2 regions of the Saccharopolyspora sp. ASAGF58 genome follow, and region 2 is predicted to be linked to the other one. Evidence: riboswitches for the same ligand, from Rfam matches in the RefSeq annotation. Region 2 holds a riboswitch; the other holds the start of a gene.
The links. Region 2 has a riboswitch for glycine ahead of gcvT (glycine cleavage system aminomethyltransferase GcvT). Riboswitches for the same ligand answer to the same signal wherever they lie in the genome.

Region 1: it holds a riboswitch for glycine, as region 2 does, so the genes downstream of both, gcvH (glycine cleavage system protein GcvH) here and gcvT (glycine cleavage system aminomethyltransferase GcvT) in region 2, are expected to answer to the same signal.

What each region holds. Positions count from the first base shown of each region.
Region 1 is NZ_CP040605.1:1,498,267-1,502,518, forward strand. It holds gene FDZ84_RS06825 (NAD(P)-dependent oxidoreductase) at 1-348, shown strand, start outside; gene FDZ84_RS06830 (L-serine ammonia-lyase) at 578-1,933, opposite strand; gene gcvH (glycine cleavage system protein GcvH) at 1,961-2,332, opposite strand; glycine riboswitch at 2,482-2,586, opposite strand; gene FDZ84_RS06840 (CdaR family transcriptional regulator) at 2,700-4,252, shown strand, end outside.
Region 2 is NZ_CP040605.1:856,355-860,606, forward strand. It holds gene FDZ84_RS03750 (acyl-CoA dehydrogenase family protein) at 103-1,281, opposite strand; glycine riboswitch at 1,482-1,590, shown strand; glycine riboswitch at 1,591-1,692, shown strand; gene gcvT (glycine cleavage system aminomethyltransferase GcvT) at 1,808-2,911, shown strand; gene glyA (serine hydroxymethyltransferase) at 2,937-4,217, shown strand.

The DNA.
Region 1 (4,252 bases), 640 kb from region 2:
ACGGTGCAGGACCAACAGCGCGCCCGGCTGCGCGCCGAAGACCTGCCCATCCCCGGTGCTGGCCGTGAGTGGGTGTCGATGGTGCACGCCCGCGATTACGCGGACGCGGTGGTCGCCGCGCTGGAGCGCGGATGCGCGGGCAAGACGCTGAACGTGGCGGACCAACCAGTGCGGGTCGCCGACTACTACCGCGACCTGGCCCGCGCGGACGACAGCCCGCCGCCCCGCCACGACCCGAACGCGGCAGCCGAACCCTCGCACCGCGTCAGCAGCGAAGCGGCGCGGCAACTCCTCGGCTGGGCCCCGGTGCACGGCATCTGGCCGCTCGGCGACGACGAAGACCGGTGACAGGAAGGGTCCCATCCTCGCACCAACGGGCACGCCGATGCCGACGGCGGAAGGACTCCACCGTCGGCATCTGGACGCTTTCACCGCACGCCGGGTGACAGGAAGGTTCCCATCCTCGCGCGGCAGAGCCGAGCGGTGACAGGAAAGTTCCCATGCTCACGCGGCAGAGCTCTCCGGCGGCCGGCGGTGACAGGAAGGTTCCCATCCTCGCGCTGGTCGGGCGGAAGGGTCAGCATTCGATGACGTTGACGGCGAGGCCGCCGCGGGCCGTCTCCTTGTACTTGACCTTCATGTCGCGGCCGGTCTCCCGCATCGTCTTGATCACCTTGTCCAGCGAAACGAAATGGCTGCCGTCGCCACGCAACGCCATCCGCGCAGCCGTGATCGCCTTCACCGACGCGACCGCGTTGCGCTCGATGCACGGAATCTGCACCAACCCACCGATCGGGTCGCAGGTCAACCCGAGGTTGTGCTCCATCGCGATCTCCGCGGCGTTCTCCACCTGTCTCGGCGTTCCACCCAGCACCTCAGCGAGCCCGGCAGCAGCCATCGAACACGCGGAACCCACCTCGCCCTGACAACCGACCTCCGCACCCGAAATCGACGCGTTCTCCTTGAACAACACGCCGACCGCACCCGCCGCCAGCAGGAACCGCACGACACCAGCATCATCCGCGCCAGGCGCGAACCGCGTGTAGTAATGCAGGACCGCAGGAACGATCCCGGCCGCACCGTTGGTCGGCGCGGTCACCACCCGCCCACCAGCCGCGTTCTCCTCGTTGACCGCGAGCGCGAACAGCGTGACCCACTCCAGCGGATCGTCGCGCTCGGTCAACGAAGCCGCCAGCTCCGCCGCCCGACGACGGACCTTCAGCCCACCGGGCAGCTCACCGGAGTTGCGGCAGCCGTTGTCAACGCATTCACGCATGACCTGCCAGATACCGAGCAACTCCTTGTGCACGGCATCCTCACCACGCCAGGACAACTCGTTTGCCAGCATCACACCGCTGATCGGCAGCCCTGACTGCTCGGTCCGCGCGAGCAGTTCCACACCCGTGCGGAACGGGTACCGCACTGCGGTCTCGTCCGGTTTGATCCGATCAGTGCCGGTAGCGTCCTCGTCGACGACGAAGCCACCGCCCACCGAGTAGAACACCGCGCTGTCCAGCTCGGCATCATCGGCACCGAACGCGGCGAAGCGCATCCCGTTGGGGTGCAACGGCAACGACTTGCGCCGGTGCATGACCAAGTCACGGTCCACGATGAACCGGATCTGCTGCACCCCATCCAAACGCAACCGGCCGGAGTCACGGATCTCGGTGACCCGGCCCTCTACCGCCGCCGGATCAACAGTCTCCGGACTGTGCCCCTCCAAACCCAGCAGCACAGCCTTCGGGCTACCGTGCCCATGCCCGGTCGCACCCAACGACCCGAACAACTCCGCCTTGATCCGCTCGACCTGCGGCAACCGGCCCGCGCTGTGCAACCGCTGCACGAACAACCGCGCCGCACGCATCGGACCAACCGTGTGCGAACTGGACGGCCCAATACCCACCGAAAACAGGTCGAAGACGCTGATCGCCATTGACCGCCTCCTACCTCGCTTGGCCCGTTACTCCGCGATCAGCTCGGCGTACTGCTCAGCGGTGAGCAGCGAACCGGTGCTGGTCGGGCGCACTTCGAGCAGCCATCCGTCGCCGAACGGCTCCGCGTTGAGCAGCGCCGGGTCGTCCACGACGGACTCGTTGAGCGCCACGACTTCGCCGGTCACCGGGGCGAACAGGTCACTGACGGACTTTGTGGACTCCAGCTCCCCGCAGGCCTGGCCCGCTTCGATCTTGTCGCCCACCTCGGGAAGCTGCACGTAGACGATGTCGCCGAGCGCGTCCGCGGCGTGCTGGGTGATGCCGATGCGGACCAGCTCGTCGCGGTCCTCGATCCACTCGTGCTCTTCGGAATAACGCAGGTGCGCAGGCAGGGACATGTCGGGAGGCTCCAAGGCAGTCGGGGGGGCACTCGTGCCCGTGGTGGCTGGGCCTCCCCCTCTGTTGCGGAACCTGAGAGCTTCGCCGCGGGCCTCGCGGCTTGCACCGTGGGTGGAGCGTCGATGAGACGCACGCTTTCCAGAGTTGCCTCGCCCGAACGGTCATGGGTGCCTGAGAGTTTGTGGGGAGTCTTGCTCCTTCGGCGCCCTGGGGGCTCGGCGTGAGCTCGCAGGGTCTCTCCCGCACGGGGTCGACGGCCGGTATGCGATTGTCGGTGTGCTCAGCAACGATAAACGGGCCAGCCCTGGTGTCAATGCCCTCCCCCACAACGCACGGAGGCGGCCCGAGGTATTCAGGAGGCCGGTGATGCTGGACATCCGGGCACTGGTCGAGCGGGTCGGCCCCACACTGCTGCGCACCGTGGTCGCCCCGGAACCGAGAGTGTGCGTCGGGGACGTCGTCATCGCCGAACCCGATGAGCCGCCGACGGCGGCGGGCGGCGACCTCGTGTTGGGCGTGGCCATCCCGGACCGCGAGCACGCGGTGGCGCTGACGAGGGATTGCGGCGCGAAGGGTGCCGCGGCGGTGCTGCTCAAACCGCCGATTTCGGCGGACGACGCGGTGGCCGCGGCAGCCCGGGACGCGGGGGTGGCGCTGGTCGAGGTCCGCCCTGGCACGGCGTGGGCGCAGTTGGTGTGGCTGATCCGTGCCGCGCTGGCCGGGACGGACATCGAGGAGGCCGACGCGCCCAGCACCGGGGTCGGCGACCTGTTCCGGCTCGCCGACGCGGTGGCGGACGTGGTGGACGCGCCGGTCACCATCGAGGACGCGCGCTCCCAGGTCCTGGCCTACTCCGCCCGGCAGGACCTCACCGACCCGGCGCGGGTCTCGACGATCATGGGCCGGAGGCAGCCCGACGACGTGCTCGCCAAGTTCCGCGCCCGCGGCACGTTCCGCCAGCTCAGCAAGGGCAGTTCGGCGATCTTCGTGCCCGCCCAGCAGGACGGCACCCTGCCCCGGCTGGTGGTGCCGATCCGGATGGGCGGTGAACTGCTCGGCTCGATGTGGGCCGTGGTCCCCGGCGAGGTATCCGAAGAACGCTCCACCGCGTTCGCCGACACCGCACCGCTGGTCGCGCTGCAACTGCTGCGGTGGCGTGCGGTGGCGGACGCGGAGCGCCGCCGATCTGCCGAGCAGGTGCGGCTGCTGCTGGAGGGCGGCGAAGGCTGGCGGGCGGCAGCGAACGAGCTGGCGGTGCCCGCCGAAGCGCACCGGGTCGTCGCCATCGAAATGCCCCCGTCCGCCAGCCCCGCGGAAGGGCACCGGTTGGCGATGTGGGAGTGGATCACGCGCGGAATCGGGCGGCGCCCGCTGGTCACCGAGATCGGCACCATGCTCTACGCGCTGGTGCCCGACCGGGGGCGCGCGGGCGGCTGGCCGGATCTGCGGGCAGCGCTCACGTCCCACGACGTTTCGCCGCGCCCGCTGATCGCGGTGGGCACCGCGGTGGCGGTCGCCGAGCTGCCCCAGTCGCGGTCGCAGGCCGAGGAGCTGATCAGCTTGCTGCGCACCGGCCAACTGCAGCAACGGGTGGCGGTGTACGAGGAGAACTGGCATCTGCTGGTGCTCAGCCGGATGGCCGGTGCGGCGACCGACGCCGGTATCGGTGCCCTCGGCCCGCTACCGGTGCTGCGCGAGCACGACCGAACGCAGGGCACCGAATACCTGGCCACGCTCCACGCGTGGCTGCGCCACCCCGGCGATCCCCGGCAGGCGAGCCGCGAGTTGCGCGTGCACCCGAACACCTTCCGCTACCGGATGAAGCGGCTCACCCAACTCGTGGACGTCGACCTCGAAGACCCCAACGTCCGCTCCGCGCTGTTCGCGCAACTGCTCGCCGACCGATGGGCGCAGCACGG
Region 2 (4,252 bases):
TGTCACCAGGCTACCGACAAAACGGGCAGAGGTCTTCTCGCGAGGACAGCCCCGACGTGGCGTATCCCGCACCGCTGCGCAAAACGAGCCCGGAAACAGAGTTCAGCCGAGCACGCCGCTGATCGACGCGTGCCCCTTCAGGAGGTTGCGGGCGACGGTGCGGCGCTGGATCTCGTCGGTGCCCTCGAAGATGCGCAGCAGCCGCAGGTCGCGGTACCAGCGCTCGACCGGCAGCTCCTTCGTGTAGCCCATGCCGCCGTGCATCTGCAGCACCCGGTCGACGATCTCGTTGGCGCGGGTGGCCCCGAAGAGCTTGGCCACCGACTGCGCGTGCCGGGAATCCATGCCCTGGTCCACCTGCCAGGCTGCCTGCAGCACCAGCCAGCGCAGCGCCTCGATCTCCACGGCGGAGTCGGCGATCATCCACTGGACGGCCTGGCGCTCGGCGATCGGCTTGCCGAACGTCTCGCGGGTCTTGGCGTACTCCATGCCCATCTCGACGAGCCGTTCGCAGGCGCCGAGGGCGCTCGCGGGCAGCAGGTAGCGGCCGCGGCCGATCCACTGCATGGCGAGCTTGAAGCCGTGGCCGACCTCGCCGAGCACGTTGCGCTCCGGAACGCGCACGTTGTCGAACACCAGCGCGGCGGGCTGCCGCTCCCACGGGCCCATGATGTCGATCGGCTCGGACTTCCAGCCCGCGTCCCGGTCGGCCAGGAAGCAAGTGACCCCGCCGTTGGCGCCCTTCTCCTTGTCCGTGACGGCGAAGACCATCACGAAGTCGGCGTCGATGCCGCCGGTGATGAACGTCTTCTCGCCGTTGATCACCCACTCGTCGCCGTCCTTCACGGCGTTGGTGCGCAGGTTCTTGGCGTCCGAGCCGGCGCCCGGCTCGGTGATCGCGAAGCACGACTTGCGGGTGCCCTCGATCGTCGGGAGCAGGTAACGCTCCTTCTGCTCGTCGTTGGCGTAGTACAGGATGTTGTCGGCGTAGCCGCCGAAGCGGAACGGCACGAACGTGCGGCCGAGCTCGACCTCGATGAGCGCCGTCATCACCGCCGACAGGCCCATGCCGCCGTACTCCTCGGGCGTCTGCACGCCCCAGAACCCGGCCCGCTTCGCCTTGTCCTGCAGTTCCCGCTGCTCGTCCTTGGTCAGGCCGCGTTCTCCGGCCCGCTCGCGCCGCAGCACCTCGGGCTCCAGCGGCACCAGCTCGCGCCGGACGAAGTTGCGCACCCAGTCGCGGATGTCGCGCTCTGTGTCGGAAAGCGAGAAGTCGACCATCGCCGGATCCCCTTTGGTACAGGCACGTGGCTAACGCCGTTAGTTTTGGGCAGCCTCCAAGCGCTGTCCATGCGGCGCCTGGCCGCAGCGCTAGGCGTGCGCAAGGCGTCGCTTTACAACCACTTGTCGACCCGCCCGGGTTGACTCCGGTCACGTTCAGTTCGTAGCGTCGGCGTTCGCACAACCGAATACCGCGCCGATGACGTCGTGCGGGAGAGACTCCGGCCCCCGAGCAACCTCGGGACACCGGAGCGCCGAAGGAGCAATACTCCCCAGCAAACTCTCAGGCACCGGCACCGCACGGCACCAGGCGAACACGGAGAAAAGCAGGAGCAACGCGCTTCTCGCCCACGGTGCAAGCCGCCCCTCGCGGGGTGGCGAAACTCTCAGGCCAATGACTCCGGGGAGACCGCCCGACCAGCGCAAGCCCGCGCAGGTCGGGGTCGAGGTGTCCCCGATAAGGTTGGGCGCAGTGAGCTGACCGGCCCTCGACTGCCGACCGGCGCCCACCAGGAGGAGTCGCACCATGTCGTCGCCACGACAGACGCCCTTGCACCGAGTACACGAAGCCCTCGGGGCGACATTCACCGAGTTCGCCGGTTGGCGGATGCCGCTGCGCTACTCCGGCGACACCGCCGAGCACAACGCGGTGCGCAACAGCGCCGGCCTGTTCGACCTAACCCACATGGGTGAGATCCGGATCAGCGGCCCGCAGGCCGCCGAGGCGCTGGACTACGCGCTGGTCGCCAACGCCTCCGCGATCAAGCCCGGCCGCGCCCGCTACACGATGATCTGCAACGCCACCGGCGGCGTGCTGGACGACCTGATCGTCTACCGGCTCGGCGAGCAGGAGTTCCTGGTGGTAGCCAACGCGGCGAACGCCGCCGTGGTCTCGGCCGAACTGGCCGAGCGGCTCGGCGGCTTCGACGCCGAGCACCAGGACGTCTCCGACGACTACGCGCTGATCGCCGTGCAGGGCCCGAACGCGGTCGCCATCCTCGCCCCGCTGACCGACACCGACCTCGCCGAGGTCAAGTACTACGCGGGCTGCCGCAGCCAGGTCGCAGGCAAGGACGTGCTGCTGGCGCGTACCGGCTACACCGGCGAAGACGGCTTCGAGCTGTTCACCGCGCCCGGCGACGCGGAGGCCGTCTGGCAGGCGCTGACCGAGTCCGGCGCGCAGCACGGCCTGCAGCCTGCCGGGTTGTCCTGCCGCGACACGCTGCGGCTGGAGGCGGGCATGCCGCTGTACGGCAACGAGCTGTCCGCCGACCTCACGCCCTTCCAAGCCAGCCTCGGCCGGGTGGTCAAGCTGGACAAGCCCGGCGACTTCGTCGGCAAGGACGCGCTGGCCGCCGCCGCGGAGAAGCCCACCGAGCGCACGCTGGTCGGGCTGAGCACCGACCAGCGCCGGGCGCCCCGGCACGGCTACCGCGTGCTGGACGCCGACGGCGCCGAGATCGGCGTCGTGACCAGCGGTGCCCCGTCGCCGACCCTTGGCCACCCGATCGGCATGGCCTACGTCGACCGCGACCACAGCGAACCCGGCACCCAACTGCAGGTCGACATCCGCGGCAACAACGTCGCGGTGCAGGTCGTCGAGCTGCCGTTCTACCGCCGCAATGCCTGACGAGATCGAACCAGGAGGCAACACCATGTCGACACCGGACCTGTTCAATGACCAGCTGGCCGCGGTGGATCCCGAGGTGGCGGCGGCGGTCGGCGCCGAGCTCAACCGCCAGCAGACCACGCTGGAGATGATCGCTTCGGAGAACTTCGCACCACAGGCGGTCCTGGAGGCGCAGGGCTCGGTGCTGACCAACAAGTACGCCGAGGGCTACCCGGGGCGCCGCTACTACGGTGGCTGCGAGCACGTCGACGTCGTCGAGCAGCTGGCCATCGACCGCGTCAAGGAGCTCTTCGGGGCCTCCTACGCCAACGTGCAGCCGCACTCCGGGGCGCAGGCCAACGCGGCGGCGATGTTCGCGCTGCTCAAGCCCGGCGACACGATCATGGGCCTGGACCTGGCCCACGGCGGTCACCTCACGCACGGCATGCGGATCAACTTCTCCGGCAAGCTCTACAACGTGGTGCCCTACCACGTGCGCGCCGACGACCACCGCGTGGACATGGACGAGGTCGCCCGGCTGGCGCGGGAGAACAAGCCGCAGCTGATCATCGCCGGCTGGTCGGCGTACCCGCGGCAGCTGGACTTCAAGCGGTTCCGCGAGATCGCCGACGAGGTCGGCGCGTACCTGATGGTCGACATGGCGCACTTCGCCGGTCTGGTGGCCGCCGGGCTGCACCCGAACCCGGTGCCGCACGCGCACGTCGTCACCACCACCACGCACAAGACCCTGGGCGGCCCGCGCGGTGGCGTGATCCTGTCCTCGGACTCGGAGTTCACCAAGAAGTTCAACTCTGCGGTGTTCCCCGGCCAGCAGGGCGGGCCGCTGGAGCACGTGATCGCCGGCAAAGCGGTGGCGTTCAAGATCGCCGCCGGTGAGGAGTTCGCCGACCGGCAGCGCCGCACCGTGGAGGGCGCGCAGATCCTGGCCGAGCGGCTGCTGGCCGACGACGCCGCCAAGGCCGGTGTGCAGCTGGTCTCCGGCGGCACCGACGTGCACCTGGTGCTGGTGGACCTGCGCGACTCCGAGCTAGACGGCAAGCAGGCCGAGGACCGGCTGCACGAGATCGGCATCACGGTCAACCGCAACGCGGTGCCCAACGACCCGCGGCCGCCGATGGTGACCTCCGGCCTGCGCATCGGCACCCCGGCCCTGGCGACCCGCGGCTTCGGCAAGGACGACTTCACCGAGGTCGCCGACATCATCGCCGAGGCACTCAAGCCCGGCTTCGACGAAGCCGCCAGCGGCAAGCTCCGGGCCCGCGTCGAAGCCCTCGCCGCCAAACACCCCCTCTACCCGAACCTCTGATCGGAAGGCTTTGCCAGGAGAAGAACCTGTTTTCG